Regions from separate parts of the Clostridium sp. JN-9 genome, predicted to be linked through region 1. Evidence: a T-box and tRNA genes for the amino acid it is inferred to sense, from the RefSeq annotation. Region 1 holds a T-box; the other regions hold tRNA genes.
What was found. A T-box is a leader RNA that pairs with one kind of tRNA and senses whether it is charged. The one in region 1 lies ahead of alaS (alanine--tRNA ligase), so its partner is inferred to be a tRNA-Ala.
Positions count from the first base shown of each region.

Region 2: it has a tRNA-Ala gene. The T-box ahead of alaS (alanine--tRNA ligase) is inferred to sense a tRNA for this amino acid. The anticodon was not compared.
Region 3: it has a tRNA-Ala gene. The T-box ahead of alaS (alanine--tRNA ligase) is inferred to sense a tRNA for this amino acid. The anticodon was not compared.

Region 1 is NZ_CP035280.1:1,539,514-1,547,144, reverse strand. Features, by position in the region: gene EQM05_RS07465 (ribonuclease J) at 1-755, opposite strand, end outside; gene EQM05_RS07460 (Fur family transcriptional regulator) at 801-1,262, opposite strand; gene EQM05_RS07455 (DUF1292 domain-containing protein) at 1,298-1,561, opposite strand; gene ruvX (Holliday junction resolvase RuvX) at 1,583-1,996, opposite strand; gene EQM05_RS07445 (IreB family regulatory phosphoprotein) at 2,062-2,313, opposite strand; gene alaS (alanine--tRNA ligase) at 2,423-5,062, opposite strand; T-box leader at 5,108-5,281, opposite strand; gene EQM05_RS07435 (AI-2E family transporter) at 5,353-6,375, opposite strand; gene EQM05_RS07430 (PRC-barrel domain-containing protein) at 6,350-6,874, opposite strand; gene nifU (Fe-S cluster assembly scaffold protein NifU) at 7,022-7,456, opposite strand; gene nifS (cysteine desulfurase NifS) at 7,498-7,631, opposite strand, start outside.
Region 2 is NZ_CP035280.1:3,075,165-3,082,795, forward strand. Features, by position in the region: rRNA gene EQM05_RS14805 (23S ribosomal RNA) at 1-2,381, opposite strand, end outside; tRNA gene EQM05_RS14810 (tRNA-Ile) at 2,596-2,672, opposite strand; rRNA gene EQM05_RS14815 (16S ribosomal RNA) at 2,765-4,276, opposite strand; tRNA gene EQM05_RS14820 (tRNA-Ala) at 4,729-4,804, opposite strand; tRNA gene EQM05_RS14825 (tRNA-Ile) at 4,808-4,884, opposite strand; rRNA gene rrf (5S ribosomal RNA) at 4,893-5,009, opposite strand; rRNA gene EQM05_RS14835 (23S ribosomal RNA) at 5,263-7,631, opposite strand, start outside.
Region 3 is NZ_CP035280.1:2,738,572-2,746,202, reverse strand. Features, by position in the region: gene pckA (phosphoenolpyruvate carboxykinase (ATP)) at 1-91, shown strand, start outside; gene EQM05_RS13245 (aromatic acid exporter family protein) at 247-1,092, shown strand; gene EQM05_RS13240 (undecaprenyl-diphosphate phosphatase) at 1,177-2,019, shown strand; rRNA gene EQM05_RS13235 (16S ribosomal RNA) at 3,281-4,792, shown strand; tRNA gene EQM05_RS13230 (tRNA-Ala) at 4,950-5,025, shown strand; tRNA gene EQM05_RS13225 (tRNA-Ile) at 5,029-5,105, shown strand; rRNA gene EQM05_RS13220 (23S ribosomal RNA) at 5,442-7,631, shown strand, end outside.

The sequences.
Region 1 (7,631 bases):
ACTTTTCTGCCATATCTGGATGCAGCAGTAATAATCTGCTGGAGTCTGTGAACATGTGATGCGAAAGTGGCAACTATTATCCTGCCTTTTGCATCAGCAAATATTCTTTGAAATGTTTCTCCTACAGTACTTTCTGACATTGTATAGCCAGGTCTCTCAACGTTTGTGCTGTCACAAAGCATTAACAATACTCCTCTTTTGCCAAGCTCTGCAAATCTTGCCAAGTCAGCTACAGATCCATCAATTGGAGTATAGTCAATTTTAAAGTCTCCTGTATGTAATACCACACCTAATGGTGTATGTATTGCAATTGCTACAGAATCAGCAATACTATGACTTTGTCTGATAAATTCCACGGATAAATTATCCAATTTTATAATGTCCTTGGGTTTGACACATCTTAAATCAACAGTTCCAAGCATGTTATGTTCCTTTAGTTTTGACTCAACAATACCTAAAGTAAGCTTTGTTCCGTAAACTGGTACATTAACTTCCTTCAGCACGTATGGAAGGGCCCCAATATGGTCCTCATGCCCATGAGTAAGAAAAATACCCTTAACTCTTTCAATATTTTTTACTAAATAAGTAACATCAGGAATTACTAAGTCTATTCCTAACATTTCTTCATCGGGAAACTTTAGTCCGCAGTCTATAACAACAATATCATTTTTATATTCAATAGCTGTTAAGTTCTTTCCGATTTCATTTACTCCTCCTAAAGGAATAATCTTAATATTATCTTTTACTTTTTTCACAAATCTTCCCTCCTTTATGCAATGATTATTGCTATAAACGTATCATTATTTACTACTTTTTTTAGAGCATTCATTACATAATCCAAAAAATTTTACACTATGGTTTAGAACCTTAAAATTGTACTTTTGCTCTATATTGTGTTCCAATACTTCTAGCAGGTCACCTTGAACCTCTATTACTTTTCCACAACTAGTGCAAATCAAATGATGATGCTGATGGTTTTCTTCTTCATGAACCAATTCATATCTGCTGCATCCGTCATTTAAATCAAGCTTACTTACTGCGCCAAGCACTTCCAGCAATTGTATTGTTCTATACACAGTTGCCAGACCTATTTCAGGACAGTCCTTTTTTACAAGATCATATATTTCTTCTGTGGTCAGATGACTACCTTCATTTTTTATAATCACGTCCACAATGGCCCTGCGCTGCGGTGTCAGCTTGTAACCTTTGTTTTTTAAATTATTTTTTAAATTTTCAATTTGTTGTGATGATAATTTTGACATTGCTTCTCCTCTCTTTTAAAATTATTAAACAAACATTAATTTAATTCATCACTAGAAAATAATGTTTCATAAGCTTCTGTTACAACTGCAAATTCGTCATCATCATCAATTGTAACTAAGACTTCATTGCCTTCTGCATCTTTATCTATTCTAAGTGCTACGGCTTCATCTGTATCTTCATCCTTTGGCACTAAGATTACATATTCTTTATCTTCAATATCCATTTTTGTTATTACATCAAATTCTACTTCATTGTTTTCCTCATCATATAATGTGATTGAATCTATATTATTATCCATTATTATATCCACCTTTTAAATTTATTTGCTTATGCTGTCAAGATATCCTTGTAAAATATATGTAGCAGCAATCTTATCAACAATCTTTTTTCTCTTAGCTCTTGATAAGTCAGCTTCAAGCATAGCTCTGTTAGCTGCTACTGTTGTTAGTCTTTCATCCCAATACTTAACTTCTATACTAAGTCTTTCTTCTACAATTTTGCAAAATTCCATAACTTTTTCACTTTGAGATCCTAATGATCCATTCATATTCTTTGGCAAGCCTGAAATTATGTATTCAGCCTTATATTCATTACATATTTTTTTTATTTCTTCTATATCTCTTTCAATTCCCTTTCTGCGTATTGTAGTTATCCCCTGTGCTGTATATCCAAGTGGATCACTTACAGCAACACCTATTGTCCTGTCTCCTACATCTAATCCTATTATTCTCATAAATTTCTACTCCAATGTATGTTTTTTAATTATATTAAAATAAAATGCCCAAAAGGGCATTTTATTTATTTAATCCCTAAATATGATTTTAATACCTCTTCAAGTATTTCATCCCGTTCAAGCTTTCTAACCAATGCTCTGGCACCATTGTAATTTGTAATATAAGTTGGATCTCCGGAAATCAGGTATCCTACCAGCTGATTAACAGGATTGTATCCCTTTTTTATTAATGCATCATACACTTCTGTTAATATTTCCTTGGTTAAATCCTTTTTATCCTTACAAAAATCAAATTGTATTGTATTATCATTACCCAATTTTCTCACCCCTTTTTTTAGATTAAATTAATCTAATGACATATATTTAGGGTTTATATACGTTCTCAACTGTTAATTTTATTATAAAACATTATTAATAAAAAGTACACTATTTTACTAAGATTTCCACCATATCGTAAGCTTTATTAACTGCTTCCTGAATTTTTTGTGGAAGTTTTCCGCCTGCCTGAGCCATATCTGGTCTTCCGCCACCGCCGCCGCCAGCAATAGCAGCCACTTCTTTTATTATTTTTCCGCAGTGGATTCCTTTAGAAACAGCATCCTTTGAAGCCATTGCTACGAATTGTACTTTACTGTCACAAGTACTTCCTAAAACTATGACGCCATCTTCTATTTTATTTCTAAGTTTATCGGCCAGTTCTCTTAAAGCTTCTCCATCTATGTCCTTAACTATACCTGTTACTACCTTAATACCCTTAATATTTTTCATATTTTTAAGAAGATCATCTTCCGATGAGCTGGCAAGTTTATTTTTTAAACCTGCTATTTCTTTATCTTTGTCCTTAATTTCTGAAATTAGAACATTTATCTTTTGAATTATATCCTTTTCTGTGCACCTTAATGTATTTGATGCCTCTTTCAGCAGGCTGATTTTATCCTCTACCAGCTTAATGGCATTTTCACCTGTTACTGCCTCTATTCTTCTAATACCTGCAGCTACACCGCTTTCAGAGACAATTTTAAACAATCCTATTTCTCCTGAATTTTTTGCATGGGTTCCTCCGCAAAGTTCCTTACTAAAGTCACCTATAGAAACAACTCTCACTTCGTCTTTGTATTTATCATCAAATAATGCTATTGCCCCGCTTTTCTTTGCATCGGATATTGACATTATTTCTGTTCTAACAGGCTGAACCTTAACAATTTCTCTATTTACTACTTCTTCAATTTTACGCAATTCTTCTTCTTTAACAGCTTCAAAATGATTAAAGTCAAACCTTAATTTTTCATTATCAACATATGAACCTGCCTGATGAACATGATCTCCAAGCACCACTCTTAAAGCAGCATCCAGCAGATGAGTTGCACTATGGTTTTTTCTTATCATTTGTCTTCTTTCTTCGTTAACTTCTAATGTAACATTTTCATTTAAACTTATATTTCCTTCAATTACATTAACAAAGTGCATTATCTTTCCAGAAATATTATTTTTACAATCAGTTACCACTGCCTTAAAATTATCATTATATATTAATCCAGTGTCTCCAATCTGTCCTCCCATTTCAGCATAAAATGGTGTGGTTTCAACCAGCATAACTCCACATTCTCCAGAATGAAGCTGATGTTTAACTTCATTATCACTTATTATAAATTGTACTGCAGATTGAAGCTTACTATTATTATAGCCATCAAATTCTGTATTTATTTCAAGGGGTATTTTATTTAAAATTGTATCCTCAACGCCCATGTAGTTAGATTCTGATCTGGCAGATCTGGCCATATTCCTTTGGTTTTTCATCTCTCTTGTAAATCCATCTACATCAGCTGTCAGTCCCTTTTCCTTCAGTATTTCCAAAGTAAGCTCTAATGGGAACCCATAAGTGTCATATAATTTAAATGCCTTATCCCCCTGAAGAATTTTTTCATGATTATTTTGAAGTTTTTCAATATATTCTCCTAGTATTTGGAATCCACTGTCAATTGTTTCATTAAATCTTTCCTCTTCAAGTTTAATTACCTTTTTTATGTAAGCTTGTTTTTCTTTTAATTCAGGATAATTTATATAAGAGTTTTCAATTACCACATCTGTTAAATTGTATAAAAATGTTTCTTTTATACCTAGTGTTTTTCCATGTCTTGCAGCTCTTCTTAAAAGCCTTCTCAGAACATATCCTCTTCCTTCATTAGAAGGTAATATACCATCACTTATCATAAAAGTAATGCTTCTTATATGGTCTGTTATTATTCTCAGTGAAGTATCAGATTTTTTATTTTCTCCATATTTTACTCCGCTTATTTCTGAAACTTTTCCTAATATTGCCTTTAATGTATCAACTTCAAAAATGCTATCTACACCTTGCATTATAGTAGCAATTCTTTCAAGTCCCATACCTGTATCAATGTTTGGATTGGAAAGTTTATTATAATTTCCATCATCATCTTTATCATACTGAGTAAAAACCAGATTCCAAAATTCAACTGTCCTGTCTTCTTCAGATGCTTTTATAAATTCCTCAGTAGTTGTAATTTGTCCATTACCTTTATCATAATGAATTTCGGAACAAGGCCCGCATGGACCCGAACCATGTTCCCAAAAGTTATCTTTTTTTCCAAGCCTAAAAATTCTATTTGGGTCTATATCTGTAGATTTAGTCCATATTTCAAAGGCTTCATCGTCATCAGTATAAATTGTAACATATAATTTATCCTTAGGAAGCTCTAAAACCTCAGTTATATATTCCCATGCCCAGGGTATTATTTCCTTTTTAAAATAATCACCAAATGAAAAGTTTCCCAGCATTTCAAAGAATGTAGCATGTCTTGAAGTGATGCCTACATTATCAATATCGCCAGTCCTAATACACTTTTGACATGTGGTAACTCTCCTTCTAGGGGGCTCCTGCATTCCTGTAAAATATGGCTTTAAAGGTGCCATACCTGCATTTATTAATAATAAGCTTTTATCATTATTTGGTACTAATGAAAAGCTTGGCAGTCTAAGATGTCCTTTTGATTCGAAAAATTTTAAATATGATTCCCTGATTTCATTTAATCCCATTTTGTTCATTTTATTTCTCCTTTTCCAGTTAATAATAAAAAAAGCCATCAATCCCAAAGGGACGAAAGCTATTCCGTGGTACCACCCTAATTATAAAAAACAAAGTTTTTACTCTCATTAATAATAAAGCTCATGGCCTGCTTCAATATTTTATTCAAAAAGTTTACACCAGCCACTTTTTCTCTGAATTGCAATAAAATATTTACTTTTTCCAATCATAGCCTGCATATTCATTTATGACTAAGATTATAGATAATATTTATGATGATGTCAATATGATATTTATTTCCTTAGTAAATTTAAAAAAAGTAATAATTAATATCTTCATATATAATTTTTACTATCACTCCTACAGGTACAGCTATTATCATGCCTATAAATCCTCCAATTTGCCCACCCAGAAGCAGCAATATAATTACCAGAAGAGGATGCATGCTTACGCTGTTGCCAGTAACTTTTGGGGATATAATATTTCCTTCTATTAATTGAAGCAGATACAAAAAAATTATTGTATATATTCCTGCTTTTGTGGACTTTATAAAACCCATTATAACAGCTGGGACGGCTCCAAATATTGGTCCAAAGTATGGAATTATATTAAAGAAAGCATTTAAAATCGATAATAACACTGGAAAATCAACTTTTAATGTAAATAAAATAATAAATGTAAAAACTCCAATAATAACACTTAATAATAACTGCCCAACTATGTATTTACCTAAGACCTTATCAATATCCTGTAAAATATTTTTTATTATTCTTCTTGATTTAATTGGAAACATTATTAGTGCTTTATTAAAAATAATATCACTGTCTGCCATAAAATAATAGGATATTATGGGTATAACAGCTGCTGAGAGTAAATCCTGACCTATATTTAATGCTCCATCAAATAATTTATTTAGGATTTCTGCCATTAAATTATCTATTTTATCATATATTTTATCCATTATAACGTAAATAGTTTTATTATTATTTAATGGCTTAAATTTTTCATAAATAATTTCTATATTTTTCTGTATTTTTATAATGCCGCTGTCTACATTTAATCCCTCTTTTAAAATTGAAGGAACAATAATATAAATAAATGCAGCACAAAGAAATATTAAAAATACAATAATCATCAGTGCTGAAAGCCTCTTATTTAAGCCTTTTTCTACAATTTTATTTTGAAGGGGCATAAGTGTATATGCAATAATTAATGATATAAAAATTAAATACACTATTTCTTTTAAAACAAAGCTTTTATATATAATCCATATTACTGCTATAAAAAATACAAATATTAAAATTAATTTAATTTGTTTCTTGTTCTTCAACAATTTTTATTTCACCATCTTTTTTGAACAATTTATGCGGCATGCTCCTTAAATTAAACTTGTCACACTGTTTGTAATTAAGTAAATTATCCTCCCCAAGTATGGTATTACAAACAGGAATAGCAAGCTTTCCATTAATAAAATTATTAAAAAAACCAGTGGAAATTAATAGTCCAGTAATATAAAAATCATTTTTTCTAAAAATACACTCTTCAATTACACCAATTATATTTCCGCAGTTATCAACAGTATCCAATCCTTTTATTTCGCTGAAGCTGAAATATCTGTTTTTATTAAATTTATCTACAATCATCACATTATTAAATGAGATAATATCCTCATTTAAAACATTTATACTATTACTAAAAATTCCACTGGAGGAAACTTTAAAACCAATAACCCTTTTCTTATCAAAATCTATTAAGATATCATTAATATAGCCTATTTTTTTACCATTAACATTAAAAACTTCCATTAAAATAAAATCTTTTACTCTATACATTATTAATCACCATCTATTGCTTTTTATATAGTTTTCCAGTTTTGTGATAAAATATAACCAGTTTCTAAATTATAAATAAAAATTTCAAAAAATAAAAAAACCCATGCTTAAACATGAGTTTTCTTTTATTTATAAATTCAAATATATTTAGTTTTCTCCATGAACATGTTCATGAATAGTTTCTGAATGATTCTTAACAGCCCATTCTTCTAATCCTACAGATTTTCTATAATCATTTATAGCCTTATGAATTGCTTCTTCAGCTAATACTGAACAGTGCATTTTTACTGGAGGAAGTCCGTCTAGAGCTTCAGCCACAGCTTTATTTGTAAGCTCCCATGCATCTTCTAAATTCTTGCCCTTTATTAATTCTGTAGCCATACTTGATGAAGCAATAGCTGAACCGCATCCAAATGTTTTAAACTTTACATCTTTAATTATATTATCTTCAACTTTAATGTATATTTTCATAATATCCCCGCACTTAGGGTTTCCAACTTCACCTATGCCGTTAGCATCAGGAATTTCACCTACATTTCTTGGATTTCTAAAGTGATCCATAACTTTTTCACTATACATCATAATACAATCAACCTCCTATAAAACATATTAAAATAAAAGTTTTATTCTGCAAATGATTTATCTTTATCAGAAAGCTTTAAAAAGTCTTCCCAAAGTGGAGACATTTCTCTTCTTCTCTTAACTAAACCCGGCAGTACTTCTAAAATATAATCCACATCTTCTTCAGTACTCTTTG
Region 2 (7,631 bases), 1.5 Mb from region 1:
CCCTGCTCCACTTGTATGTGTCGCAGTCAAGCTCCCTTCTGCCTTTGCACTCTTCGCGCGATTTCCAACCGCACTGAGGGAACTTTTGGGCGCCTCCGTTACATTTTAGGAGGCGACCGCCCCAGTCAAACTGCCCACCTAACAATGTCCCGTGACCAGTTTCATGGCCACCGGTTAGAATCTCAGTACTGTCAGGGTGGTATCCCAAGGGTGACTCCACAGAAGCTGACGCCCCTGCTTCGCAGTCTCCCACCTATCCTGTACAGACAATACCGAAACTCAATGCTAAGCTACAGTAAAGCTCTACGGGGTCTTTCCGTCCAATCGCGGGTAGCAAGCATCTTCACTTGCACTACAATTTCGCCGGATTTGTTGTCGAGACAGTGCCCAAGTCATTACGCCATTCGTGCGGGTCGGAACTTACCCGACAAGGAATTTCGCTACCTTAGGACCGTTATAGTTACGGCCGCCGTTTACTGGGGCTTAAGTTCACCGCTTCACTTACGTTAACGGATCCCCTTAACCTTCCAGCACCGGGCAGGCGTCAGCCCCTATACTTCAGCTTTCGCTTTAGCAGAGACCTGTGTTTTTGCTAAACAGTTGCTTGGGCCTATTCTCTGCGGCCTGCCGTGAGGCAGGCACCCCTTCTCCCGAAGTTACGGGGTCAATTTGCCGAGTTCCTTGACAACAATTCTTCCGATGGTCTTAGGATTCTCTCCTCACCTACCTGTGTCGGTTTGCGGTACGGGCACCAACTTCCTCCATAGAGACTTTTCTCGGCAGCGTGGAATCGGATACTTCGCGACGATAATTTCGCTCCCCATGACACCTCATCATTGATCAGACGGATTTGCCTGTCTGACCTGACTAAGTGCTTAGACGCACATCCAATAGTGCGCACATCCTATCCTCCTGCGTCATCCCATTTGTAATAACGTCAGTTGGCGGTATCGGAATATCAACCGATTGTCCATCACCTACGCCTTTCGGCCTCGGCTTAGGTCCCGACTAACCCTGAGCGGACGAACCTTCCTCAGGAAACCTTAGGTTTTCGACCAATAAGATTCTCACTTATTTCTCGCTACTTATGCCAGCATACTCACTCCTGTACAGTCCACCGCTCCTTTCGGTACGACTTCAGCCCATACAGGAAGCTCCTCTACCACGTACACGTAGTGTACATCCATAGCTTCGGTGGTAAGTTTTAGCCCCGGACATCTTCGGCGCAGGACCTCTCGACTAGTGAGCTATTACGCACTCTTTAAATGAGTGGCTGCTTCTAAGCCAACATCCTAGTTGTCTTAGAAATCCCACATCCTTTTCCACTTAACTTACACTTTGGGACCTTAGCTGATGATCTGGGCTGTTTCCCTTTTGACCACGGATCTTATCACTCGTAGTCTGACTGCTGAGATTCAAGTATATGGCATTCGGAGTTTGATAGGGTTCAGTAACTGTTGTCAGCCCCTAGCCCATTCAGTGCTCTACCTCCACTACTCATTCTCAACGCTAGCCCTAAAGCTATTTCGAGGAGAACCAGCTATCTCCGAGTTCGATTGGAATTTCTCCGCTATCCACAGCTCATCCCATGATTTTTCAACACCAATGTGGTTCGGTCCTCCACGGAATTTTACTTCCGCTTCAACCTGTCCATGGATAGGTCACCCGGTTTCGGGTCTACAGCATGCAACTAGTCGCCCTATTCAGACTCGGTTTCCCTTCGGCTCCGTACCTTAAGTACTTAACCTTGCTACATACCGTAACTCGCTGGCTCGTTCTACAAAAAGCACGTCATCACACGTTAAAGTGCTATGACCGGTTGTAGGCACACGGTTTCAGATTCTATTTCACTCCCCTTCCGGGGTTCTTTTCACCTTTCCCTCACGGTACTTCTTCACTATCGGTCACCAGTTAGTATTTAGCCTTGGGAGGTGGTCCTCCCTGCTTCCCACAAGGTTTCACGTGTCTCGTGGTACTCTGGAATAGATCTTTAAGACTTCCTTTTTCACTTACAGGGCTGTTACCTTCTACGGCGGTCCTTTCCAGAACCTTCAGTTAAATGATGTCTCACATATTGATCTATCCACAACCCCAGGAACAAGTTCCTGGTTTGGGCTCTTTCCCTTTCGCTCGCCGCTACTTAGAAAATCGATTTTTCTTTCTCTTCCTCCGGGTACTTAGATGTTTCAGTTCCCCGGGTATAGCCCTATAAACCTATGAATTCAGTTTATAGTACATACCGTTAGGTATGTGGGTTTCCCCATTTGGAAATCTCCGGATCACAGGCTATTTGCGCCTACCCGAAGCTTATCGCAGCTTATCGCGTCCTTCTTCGCCTACTGGTGCCAAGGCATTCACCATGCGCCCTTTGTAGCTTGACCTTCAAAATCTCTATAAGCGACCCATTACTGCGTCAGCTGCCTTCACTGCGGTGCTCATTTACCTTGAGTAAACTCCGCTCCTCGCTCAAGCTTTTCCTCGTCTTGTTCGCTACTATCAATTTTCCTTTAAATAAAGTAATCTTAATACAAAGGTATTTTTGTATACCTTAACTTTAATGTAAACTTTTTATACTGTGCAATTTTCAAAGAACAATGGTGGGCTTAAATGGACTCGAACCATCGACCTCACGCTTATCAGGCGTGCGCTCTAACCAGCTGAGCTATAAGCCCAAATAAATAAAGATCATAAATGATCTTTCAAAATTAAGCAGAGAAGTAAACCAAGCTTTCATGTAAGTTATCCTTACATGTCGACTCCTTAGAAAGGAGGTGATCCAGCCGCAGGTTCTCCTACGGCTACCTTGTTACGACTTCACCCCAATTACTAATCCCACCTTCGGCCGCTGACTCCTTACGGTTATCTCACGGACTTCGGGTGTTACCAGCTCTCATGGTGTGACGGGCGGTGTGTACAAGGCCCGGGAACGTATTCACCGCGACATTCTGATTCGCGATTACTAGCAACTCCAGCTTCATGTAGGCGAGTTTCAGCCTACAATCCGAACTGGGATGGGTTTTAGAGTTTGGCTCCACCTCGCGGTATTGCATCTCTCTGTACCCACCATTGTAGCACGTGTGTTGCCCTGGACATAAAGGGCATGATGATTTGACGTCATCCCCACCTTCCTCCCGGTTAACCCGGGCAGTCTCACTAGAGTGCTCAACTTAATGGTAGCAACTAATGATAAGGGTTGCGCTCGTTGCAGGACTTAACCTAACATCTCACGACACGAGCTGACGACAACCATGCACCACCTGTCTCCCTGCCCCGAAGGGCTTCGCCTATCTCTAGGTTATTCAGGGGATGTCAAGTCCAGGTAAGGTTCTTCGCGTTGCTTCGAATTAAACCACATGCTCCGCTGCTTGTGCGGGCCCCCGTCAATTCCTTTGAGTTTTAATCTTGCGATCGTACTCCCCAGGCGGAATACTTATTGTGTTAACTGCGGCACAGAAGGGGTCGATACCTCCTACACCTAGTATTCATCGTTTACGGCGTGGACTACCAGGGTATCTAATCCTGTTTGCTACCCACGCTTTCGTGCCTCAGCGTCAGTTACAGTCCAGAGAATCGCCTTCGCCACTGGTGTTCTTCCTAATCTCTACGCATTTCACCGCTACACTAGGAATTCCATTCTCCTCTCCTGCACTCTAGATATCCAGTTTGAAATGCAGTACCCAAGTTAAGCCCGGGTATTTCACATCTCACTTAAACATCCGCCTACGCACCCTTTACGCCCAGTAAATCCGGACAACGCTTGCCACCTACGTATTACCGCGGCTGCTGGCACGTAGTTAGCCGTGGCTTCCTCCTTTGGTACCGTCATTATCGTCCCAAAAGACAGAGCTTTACAATCCGAAGACCTTCATCACTCACGCGGCGTTGCTGCATCAGGGTTTCCCCCATTGTGCAATATTCCCCACTGCTGCCTCCCGTAGGAGTCTGGACCGTGTCTCAGTTCCAATGTGGCCGATCACCCTCTCAGGTCGGCTACGCATCGTTGCCTTGGTGAGCCGTTACCTCACCAACTAGCTAATGCGCCGCGGGCCCATCTCAAAGCGGATTACTCCTTTGATTAGAATATCATGTGATACCCTAATGTTATGCGGTATTAATCTCCCTTTCGGGAGGCTATCCCCCTCTTTGAGGCAGGTTGCCCACGTGTTACTCACCCGTCCGCCGCTAATCCGTCCCCCAAGGAACTTCATCGCTCGACTTGCATGTGTTAAGCACGCCGCCAGCGTTCGTCCTGAGCCAGGATCAAACTCTCAATTTAAAAGTTTGATTGCTCATTACTTTATACTCTATAAAAGAATTGCTGGTTTATTTAACAAGTTTTTACCTGTTATCTTCTCTGTTTAATTTTCAAAGATCATGTCTGTCATCTGACAGCTTTTATATCTTATCATGTTGCTTTTACATTGTCAACAAGAATTTTAAATTTAATTCAAATAAATTTTACTCGAAGACAACTATATAATAACATGGTGTCCTAACGGACGACTTATATATATTAACACTTTTGTATCTTATAATAAATAATATAATCCACAAAAAATTTGATTTATAATGTAGATACTTTATTATCCTAATATATACTTATAAATCCTCATAATGATACACCAGGTAAAGTATTAGCCCTTTTAATTTATATAATCCTATATCTATAATATAATTTTTTATAATTATATATAAAAAAGAATCATCTATAATTAGATAATTCTTTTTTGGTGGAGAATAAGGGATTCGAACCCTTGACCCCCTGCGTGCAAGGCAGGTGCTCTCCCAGCTGAGCTAATCCCCCATATGGTGGACCTTCAGGGACTCGAACCCCGGACCAACCGGTTATGAGCCGGTTGCTCTAACCAACTGAGCTAAAGATCCAATTGTTCACCTGGCAACTACCTACTCTCCCACAGAGCCTCCCCTGCAGTACCATCGGCGCAATGAAGCTTAACCTTCGTGTTCGGAATGGGAACGGGTGTTACCTTCACGCCATTATTACCAGATACATTTACATTTAAATTTAGTGTTTTTGACATAAATACTCAGTCACTTTAAGGGGTAACCGGTGTAATTTTTAACGCAAATCACAGATTTGCTAAATTACCCGTTAAATGTCATTTAGACATTTAACCCTTCACGCCATCATTACCAGATACATTTACATATCACAGTTATAAATTATATTATACAAAGATAACTTTGTCAATATATTTAAAGAAAGAAAATTGTTCTTTCAAAATTGCACAGTATAATTATTTGGTCAAGCCCTCGACCTATTAGTATTAGTCAGCTGAACATGTTGCCATGCTTACACCTCTAACCTATCAACCTAGTGTTCTTCTAGGGGTCTTACTAGCTTACGCTATGGGAAATCTAATCTTGAGGTGGGTTTCACGCTTAGATGCTTTCAGCGTTTATCCCGTCCCGACATAGCTACCCAGCCATGCTCCTGGCGGAACAACTGGTACACCAGAGGTCAGTCCATCCCGGTCCTCTCGTACTAAGGACAGCTCCTCTCAAATTTCCTACGCCCGCGACGGATAGGGACCGAACTGTCTCACGACGTTCTGAACCCAGCTCGCGTGCCGCTTTAATGGGCGAACAGCCCAACCCTTGGGACCTACTTCAGCCCCAGGATGCGACGAGCCGACATCGAGGTGCCAAACCTCCCCGTCGATGTGGACTCTTGGGGGAGATCAGCCTGTTATCCCCGAGGTAGCTTTTATCCGTTGAGCGATGGCCCTCCCACGAGGAACCACCGGATCACTAAGCCCGACTTTCGTCCCTGCTCCACTTGTATGTGTCGCAGTCAAGCTCCCTTCTGCCTTTGCACTCTTCGCGCGATTTCCAACCGCACTGAGGGAACTTTTGGGCGCCTCCGTTACATTTTAGGAGGCGACCGCCCCAGTCAAACTGCCCACCTAACAATGTCCCGTGACCAGTTTCATGGCCACCGGTTAGAATCTCAGTACTGTCAGGGTGGTATCCCAAGGGTGACTCCACAGAAGCTGACGCCCCTGCTTCGCAGTCTCCCACCTATCCTGTACAGACAATACCGAAACTCAATGCTAAGCTACAGTAAAGCTCTACGGGGTCTTTCCGTCCAATCGCGGGTAGCAAGCATCTTCACTTGCACTACAATTTCGCCGGATTTGTTGTCGAGACAGTGCCCAAGTCATTACGCCATTCGTGCGGGTCGGAACTTACCCGACAAGGAATTTCGCTACCTTAGGACCGTTATAGTTACGGCCGCCGTTTACTGGGGCTTAAGTTCACCGCTTCACTTACGTTAACGGATCCCCTTAACCTTCCAGCACCGGGCAGGCGTCAGCCCCTATACTTCAGCTTTCGCTTTAGCAGAGACCTGTGTTTTTGCTAAACAGTTGCTTGGGCCTATTCTCTGCGACCTGCCGTGAGGCAGGCACCCCTTCTCCCGAAGTTACGGGGTCAATTTGCCGAGTTCCTTGACAACAATTCTTCCGATGGTCTTAGGATTCTCTCCTCACCTACCTGTGTCGGTTTGCGGTACGGGCACCAACTTCCTCCATAGAGACTTTTCTCGGCAGCGTGGAATCGGATACTTCGCGACGATAATTTCGCTCCCCATGACACCTCATCATTGATCAGACGGATTTGCCTGTCTGACCTGACTAAGTGCTTAGACGCACATCCAATAGTGCGCACATCCTATCCTCCTGCGTCATCCCATTTGTAATAACGTCAGTTGGCGGTATCGGAATATCAACCGATTGTCCATCACCTACGCCTTTCGGCCTCGGCTTAGGTCCCGACTAACCCTGAGCGGACGAACCTTCCTCAGGAAACCTTAGGTTTTCGACCAATAAGATTCTCACTTATTTCTCGCTACTTATGCCAGCATACTCACTCCTGTACAGTCCACCGCTCCTTTCGGTACGACTTCAGCCCATACAGGAAGCTCCTCTACCACGTACACGTAGTGTACATCCATAGCTTCGGTGGTAAGTTTTAGCCCCGGACATCTTCGGCGCAGGACCTCTCGACTAGTGAGCTATTACGCACTCTTTAAATGAGTGGCTGCTTCTAAGCCAACATCCTAGTTGTCTTAGAAATCCCACATCCTTTTCCACTTAACTTACACTTTGGGACCTTAGCTGATGATCTGGGCTGTTTCCCTTTTGACCACGGATCTTATCACTCGTAGTCTGACTGCTGAGATTCAAGTATATGGCATTCGGAGTTTGATAGGGTTCAGTAACTGTTGTCAGCCCCTAGCCCATTCAGTGCTCTACCTCCACTACTCATTCTCAACGCTAGCCCTAAAGCTATTTCGAGGAGAACCAGCTATCTCCGAGTTCGATTGGAATTTCTCCGCTATCCACAGCTCATCCCATGATTTTTCAACACCAATGTGGTTCGGTCCTCCACGGAATTTTACTTCCGCTTCAACCTGTCCATGGATAGGTCACCCGGTTTCGGGTCTACAGCATGCAACTAGTCGCCCTATTCAGACTCGGTTTCCCTTCGGCTCCGTACCTTAAGTACTTAACCTTGCTACATACCGTAACTCGCTGGCTCGTTCTACAAAAAGCACGTCATCACACGTTAAAGTGCTATGACCGGTTGTAGGCACACGGTTTCAGATT
Region 3 (7,631 bases), 1.2 Mb from region 1:
TTATGAACTGGCCGGTAAATTCAATGAAAACTTTAAGAAATTTAAAAATGTGGATGATGCAATTAGAAGTGCAGGTCCTGTTATTCCATAGTTAATATAAGAGTCTGATAAATTCAGGCTCTTTTTTAGTTATATGATTAAATGTAAAAGTTTTAATAATGTCTTAAGGGAATTTATAAACTTGACAATACATAATGAATTATTCATAATTATTTAATATTTACTACTTAATGTGGAGTGATTTTAATGATTAAACTAAAAAAAGTCGGGTTAAGAAATATAAAAACAGCTATAGCAGTTTTTTTATGCGTAATTATTTCCTGGGCATTAAAGTTTGAGTATCCTTTTTATGCAGCAATTGCCGCAATTATTTCAATGCAGAGTTCTGTAGTAGAGTCCTTTACAGTTGGAAGAAACAGAATACTTGGAACAATAGTTGGTGCATTTATAGGATTTTTATGTGCACTAATTCAGCCTGGGAATGCGTTTCTATGTGCTGCCGGCCTTATTGTTGTTGTATATATTTGTGATTCATTCAACTGGAATAAGTCCGTAACCATTGCATGTATAGTGTTCATGGCAATAATGCTGAATCTTAATGGAAGAAGCCCCATGTCTTACAGCATAAACAGAATTATTGATACACTTTTAGGTATTGTAGTGGCCATATTTGTTAACTACTTTATTTTTCCTCCCAAAATTATGGAAGATATAGAAAGAAAAAATAATTTGTTAAAAAGCAGCATAAAAATTTCTATTAAGGAGTATTTAATTAACAATAAAGCTATTAATTTTGGTGAGATTAATAAAAAAATACTAAAGCTTGAGGAGAAATTAATATTAATATCTAAGGAATTAATGAAAGATGAAATTAATGAAGATGTAATTAAAGAAATACTTGTTGATTTGGAAAATTATAAAATGATATTTTCCTGTTTTAAGCTACTGAATAACTATGAGGGCAGTGTTGAGCCGGACTATAATAATGCAATTATAATAGAAGAGAAATTTCAAACTAAAATTGACATGAAAATAAATAATAATAATATAATATATAATTATATTATAAAGCAGATATTAGACAGGATATAATTTTTAATCCTATTTTAATTGTTATGAAAATTAAAAGATAGTATAATCAAATAGTAATAATAAATAGAGAGTGAGAGTGAAGATATGCTTTTAATAATCAAAGCTATTATAGTCGGCATTGTAGAAGGTATTACTGAATTTTTACCAATTTCCTCTACAGGACATATGATAGTTATAGGCAAACTCATTAAATTTAACGGCTTTTACAGAAAGCCATATACTGACATGTTTATGGTTGTTATTCAGCTGGGTGCAATATTATCAATAGTTGTGCTGTATTGGGATAAAATATTGCTAACATTGAAAAACTTTTTTCCAAGTAAAAATTTACCTGCAAAAAAATCAGGCCTGAGATTTTGGATAATTGTTATAATAGCATGTATACCAATGGCTGCAATAGGACTGCCATTACAGGATAAAATAGAAGCAAAATTATTCTATCCGGTTCCAGTGGCTGCAGCTTTAATAGTAGGCGCCATATGGATGATCTATGCAGAAAAAAGATACAGAAATAATTCGGCAAGAAGTGGTATTTTTGATATAAATGCTAAACAAGCTATAATTATTGGAGCATTTCAGTGCTTGGCTTTATGGCCGGGTATGTCTAGGTCAGCTTCAACTATTATAGGAGCATGGATTGCAGGATTATCAACTGTGGCTGGCGCAGAATTTTCATTTTTTCTGGCAATGCCTATTATGGTAGGAGCATCAGGAGTATCCTTATTTAAACACAATATATTAGCAACCTGTTCTACTTCGGAAATTATTGCACTGGCAGTTGGATTTGTTGTTTCTTTTATAGTAGCACTTGTTGTTGTTGATAAGTTCATTAAATTTTTAAAGAAGAGACCGCTGAGAATTTTTGCAGTATATAGATTAGGATTTGGATTACTTATATTAGTGCTGGCATTCTTCAAGATACTATAAAAAACAAAGATTAAAGATTAGAGAATAAAGAACAAATAATGTGGATTTTCTGCTCTGGCAGAAAATCTTTAAATTTAATTGATTGAGTGAATCATGTGTTTTAATAATCAAGGATGATTTCAATTATAGTTTACCAGGTGGGATTAAAAAAGGATTTGAAAAATCCAAAGCCGGTAGGCTGCCCTTTAAAAACAAAGATTAAAGATTAAAGAACAAAGATTAAATAATGTAGATTTTCTGCCCTGGCAGAAAATCTTTAGATTTAAGTTTTGCCAGGAGGCAAAACAACAATATTTGTTATTTGTTCTTTAATCTTTCCTGCTTTAGTATAAGTATATGGCTCTTTTATTCAATAGTGTTGATACGTTAACAAGTTCACGTTAGGGACAAGTCAATTAAAGTATATTCCAGTATTTCTCATATTTGTATATGTATTTTACATATACATTGCATTCATATGTCCTGTGCCAACTGCTCTGGAATAAATATTTTTGTGTGAATCCAGTGTTGTAATAGCGTAGACTTTATTATTGCTGATATTAATGTAACTTATGCTTTAATCATGAACCCCCTTTTCATTATGTTCAATGCTTTTCTGTCCCGTCCGGGAGAATTTCTAATTTGATGTGCAATGCAGTTTTGAATAGTTGCTTTACTTTGAAATCTATTTAATTGGCTGCCTACTGGCACAGGATTTTTACAAATCTTTTTTTACCATCTAATAAAACTATAATTGAAACCATTTTTAGTTATTAAAACCTATGATTCACTTAATCAATTAAGTTTTTGGTTTTTCTGCAAAGAAAAACTACCTTATTTAATCTTTGTTCTTTAATCTTTAATCTTTAGATAAAGTCCTATTTGCATCAACATTATTATTTAAAAGAGCCATAGATTACTTGGTAACAGTTAAAAAGTACACATATCAACGTATACTTGTTCTGGTGTATCATTATAAGAAAAAATAAAAAAAAATAAGTAAATGAGAGTAATTAAGGAATAATTTAAATATATTAAGATAAAACTTTATATTGATTAGTATAATTGTGATAGAATAACACATGTCGCTTATGAATGCGACAAAAATTAACAAAGCTTATTCAAAGCTATTGACAATTATATATGTTAATGATAATATATAATACGTCAGTATTTGACATTTCGATCTTTGAAAATTAAACAGAGAAGATAACAGGTAAAAACTTGTTAAATAAACCAGCAATTCTTTTATAGAGTATAAAGTAATGAGCAATCAAACTTTTAAATTGAGAGTTTGATCCTGGCTCAGGACGAACGCTGGCGGCGTGCTTAACACATGCAAGTCGAGCGATGAAGTCCCTTCGGGGACGGATTAGCGGCGGACGGGTGAGTAACACGTGGGCAACCTGCCTCAAAGAGGGGGATAGCCTCCCGAAAGGGAGATTAATACCGCATAACATTAGAGCATCACATGATGTTCTAATCAAAGGAGTAATCCGCTTTGAGATGGGCCCGCGGCGCATTAGCTAGTTGGTGAGGTAACGGCTCACCAAGGCAACGATGCGTAGCCGACCTGAGAGGGTGATCGGCCACATTGGGACTGAGACACGGTCCAGACTCCTACGGGAGGCAGCAGTGGGGAATATTGCACAATGGGGGAAACCCTGATGCAGCAACGCCGCGTGAGTGATGAAGGTCTTCGGATTGTAAAGCTCTGTCTTTTGGGACGATAATGACGGTACCAAAGGAGGAAGCCACGGCTAACTACGTGCCAGCAGCCGCGGTAATACGTAGGTGGCAAGCGTTGTCCGGATTTACTGGGCGTAAAGGGTGCGTAGGCGGATGTTTAAGTGAGATGTGAAATACCCGGGCTTAACTTGGGTACTGCATTTCAAACTGGATATCTAGAGTGCAGGAGAGGAGAATGGAATTCCTAGTGTAGCGGTGAAATGCGTAGAGATTAGGAAGAACACCAGTGGCGAAGGCGATTCTCTGGACTGTAACTGACGCTGAGGCACGAAAGCGTGGGTAGCAAACAGGATTAGATACCCTGGTAGTCCACGCCGTAAACGATGAATACTAGGTGTAGGAGGTATCGACCCCTTCTGTGCCGCAGTTAACACAATAAGTATTCCGCCTGGGGAGTACGATCGCAAGATTAAAACTCAAAGGAATTGACGGGGGCCCGCACAAGCAGCGGAGCATGTGGTTTAATTCGAAGCAACGCGAAGAACCTTACCTGGACTTGACATCCCCTGAATAACCTAGAGATAGGCGAAGCCCTTCGGGGCAGGGAGACAGGTGGTGCATGGTTGTCGTCAGCTCGTGTCGTGAGATGTTAGGTTAAGTCCTGCAACGAGCGCAACCCTTATCATTAGTTGCTACCATTAAGTTGAGCACTCTAGTGAGACTGCCCGGGTTAACCGGGAGGAAGGTGGGGATGACGTCAAATCATCATGCCCCTTATGTCCAGGGCAACACACGTGCTACAATGGTGGGTACAGAGAGATGCAATACCGCGAGGTGGAGCCAAACTCTAAAACCCATCCCAGTTCGGATTGTAGGCTGAAACTCGCCTACATGAAGCTGGAGTTGCTAGTAATCGCGAATCAGAATGTCGCGGTGAATACGTTCCCGGGCCTTGTACACACCGCCCGTCACACCATGAGAGCTGGTAACACCCGAAGTCCGTGAGATAACCGTAAGGAGTCAGCGGCCGAAGGTGGGATTAGTAATTGGGGTGAAGTCGTAACAAGGTAGCCGTAGGAGAACCTGCGGCTGGATCACCTCCTTTCTAAGGAGTCGATATGTAAGGATAACTTACATACAGCTTGGTTTATTTCTCTGTTTAATTTTGAGAGATTAAATGTCATTTAGGCATTTAATGAATAATTTAGCAAATCTGCGATTTGTATAAAGAATTACTCAGGAAAATGTCTCTCTTTTTATGTGGGGGATTAGCTCAGCTGGGAGAGCACCTGCCTTGCACGCAGGGGGTCAAGGGTTCGAATCCCTTATTCTCCACCAAGAGGGCTTATAGCTCAGCTGGTTAGAGCGCACGCCTGATAAGCGTGAGGTCGATGGTTCGAGTCCATTTAAGCCCACCATTGTTCTTTGAAAATTGCACAGTATAAAAAAGTTTACATTAAAGTTAAGGTATACAAAAATACCTTTGTATTAAGATTACTTTATTTAAAGGAAAATCTATAGAAGCGAGCAGTACGATGAAGCTAGGAGCGAAGCGCGGAATTTACTCAAGGTAAATGAGCACTGCAGCGACGACGCTGAAGAAGTAATGCGAAGCTTATAGAGATTTTTTAAAAGTCTGTAGAAGCGAGCAATACAAGGAAGCAACTGAACGAGGAGCAGAGTTTACTCAAGGTAAATGAGCACCGCAGTGAAGGCAGCTGACGCAGTAGTGCGAAGCTTATAGAGATTTTAAAGGTCAAGCTACAAAGGGCGCATGGTGAATGCCTTGGCACCAGTAGGCGAAGAAGGACGCGATAAGCTGCGATAAGCTTCGGGTAGGCGCAAATAGCCTGTGATCCGGAGATTTCCAAATGGGGAAACCCACATACCTAACGGTATGTACTATAAACTGAATTCATAGGTTTATAGGGCTAGACCCGGGGAACTGAAACATCTAAGTACCCGGAGGAAGAGAAAGAAAAATCGATTTTCTGAGTAGCTGCGAGCGAAAGGGAAAGAGCCCAAACCAGGAACTTGTTCCTGGGGTTGTGGATAGATCATTATGTGAGACATCATTTAACTGAAGGTTCTGGAAAGGACCACCGCAGAAGGTAACAGTCCTGTAAGTGAAAAAGGAAGTCTTAAAGATCTATTCCAGAGTACCACGAGACACGTGAAACCTTGTGGGAAGCAGGGAGGACCACCTCCCAAGGCTAAATACTAACTGGTGACCGATAGTGAAGAAGTACCGTGAGGGAAAGGTGAAAAGAACCCCGGAAGGGGAGTGAAATAGAATCTGAAACCGTGTGCCTACAACCGGTCATAGCACTTTAACGTGTGATGACGTGCTTTTTGTAGAACGAGCCAGCGAGTTACGGTATGTAGCAAGGTTAAGTACTTAAGGTACGGAGCCGAAGGGAAACCGAGTCTGAATAGGGCGACTAGTTGCATGCTGTAGACCCGAAACCGGGTGACCTATCCATGGACAGGTTGAAGCGGAAGTAAAATTCCGTGGAGGACCGAACCACATTGGTGTTGAAAAATCATGGGATGAGCTGTGGATAGCGGAGAAATTCCAATCGAACTCGGAGATAGCTGGTTCTCCTCGAAATAGCTTTAGGGCTAGCGTTGAGAATGAGTAGTGGAGGTAGAGCACTGAATGGGCTAGGGGCTGACAACAGTTACTGAACCCTATCAAACTCCGAATGCCATATACTTGAATCTCAGCAGTCAGACTACGAGTGATAAGATCCGTGGTCAAAAGGGAAACAGCCCAGATCATCAGCTAAGGTCCCAAAGTGTAAGTTAAGTGGAAAAGGATGTGGGATTTCTAAGACAACTAGGATGTTGGCTTAGAAGCAGCCACTCATTTAAAGAGTGCGTAATAGCTCACTAGTCGAGAGGTCCTGCGCCGAAGATGTCCGGGGCTAAAACTTACCACCGAAGCTATGGATGTACACTACGTGTACGTGGTAGAGGAGCTTCCTGTATGGGTTGAAGTCGTACCGAAAGGAGCGGTGGACTGTACAGGAGTGAGTATGCTGGCATAAGTAGCGAGAAATAAGTGAGAATCTTATTGGTCGAAAACCTAAGGTTTCCTGAGGAAGGTTCGTCCGCTCAGGGTTAGTCGGGACCTAAGCCGAGGCCGAAAGGCGTAGGTGATGGACAATCGGTTGATATTCCGATACCGCCAACTGACGTTATTACAAATGGGATGACGCAGGAGGATAGGATGTGCGCACTATTGGATGTGCGTCTAAGCACTTAGTCAGGTCAGACAGGCAAATCCGTCTGATCAATGATGAGGTGTCATGGGGAGCGAAATTATCGTCGCGAAGTATCCGATTCCACGCTGCCGAGAAAAGTCTCTATGGAGGAAGTTGGTGCCCGTACCGCAAACCGACACAGGTAGGTGAGGAGAGAATCCTAAGACCATCGGAAGAATTGTTGTCAAGGAACTCGGCAAATTGACCCCGTAACTTCGGGAGAAGGGGTGCCTCGCAAGAGGTCGCAGAGAATAGGCCCAAGCAACTGTTTAGCAAAAACACAGGTCTCTGCTAAAGCGAAAGCTGAAGTATAGGGGCTGACGCCTGCCCGGTGCTGGAAGGTTAAGGGGATCCGTTAACGTAAGTGAAGCGGTGAACTTAAGCCCCAGTAAACGGCGGCCGTAACTATAACGGTCCTAAGGTAGCGAAATTCCTTGTCGGGTAAGTTCCGACCCGCACGAATGGCGTAATGACTTGGGCACTGTCTCGACAACAAATCCGGCGAAATTGTAGTGCAAGTGAAGATGCTTGCTACCCGCGATTGGACGGAAAGACCCCGTAGAGCTTTACTGTAGCTTAGCATTGAGTTTCGGTATTGTCTGTACAGGATAGGTGGGAGACTGCGAAGCAGGGGCGTCAGCTTCTGTGGAGTCACCCTTGGGATACCACCCTGACAGT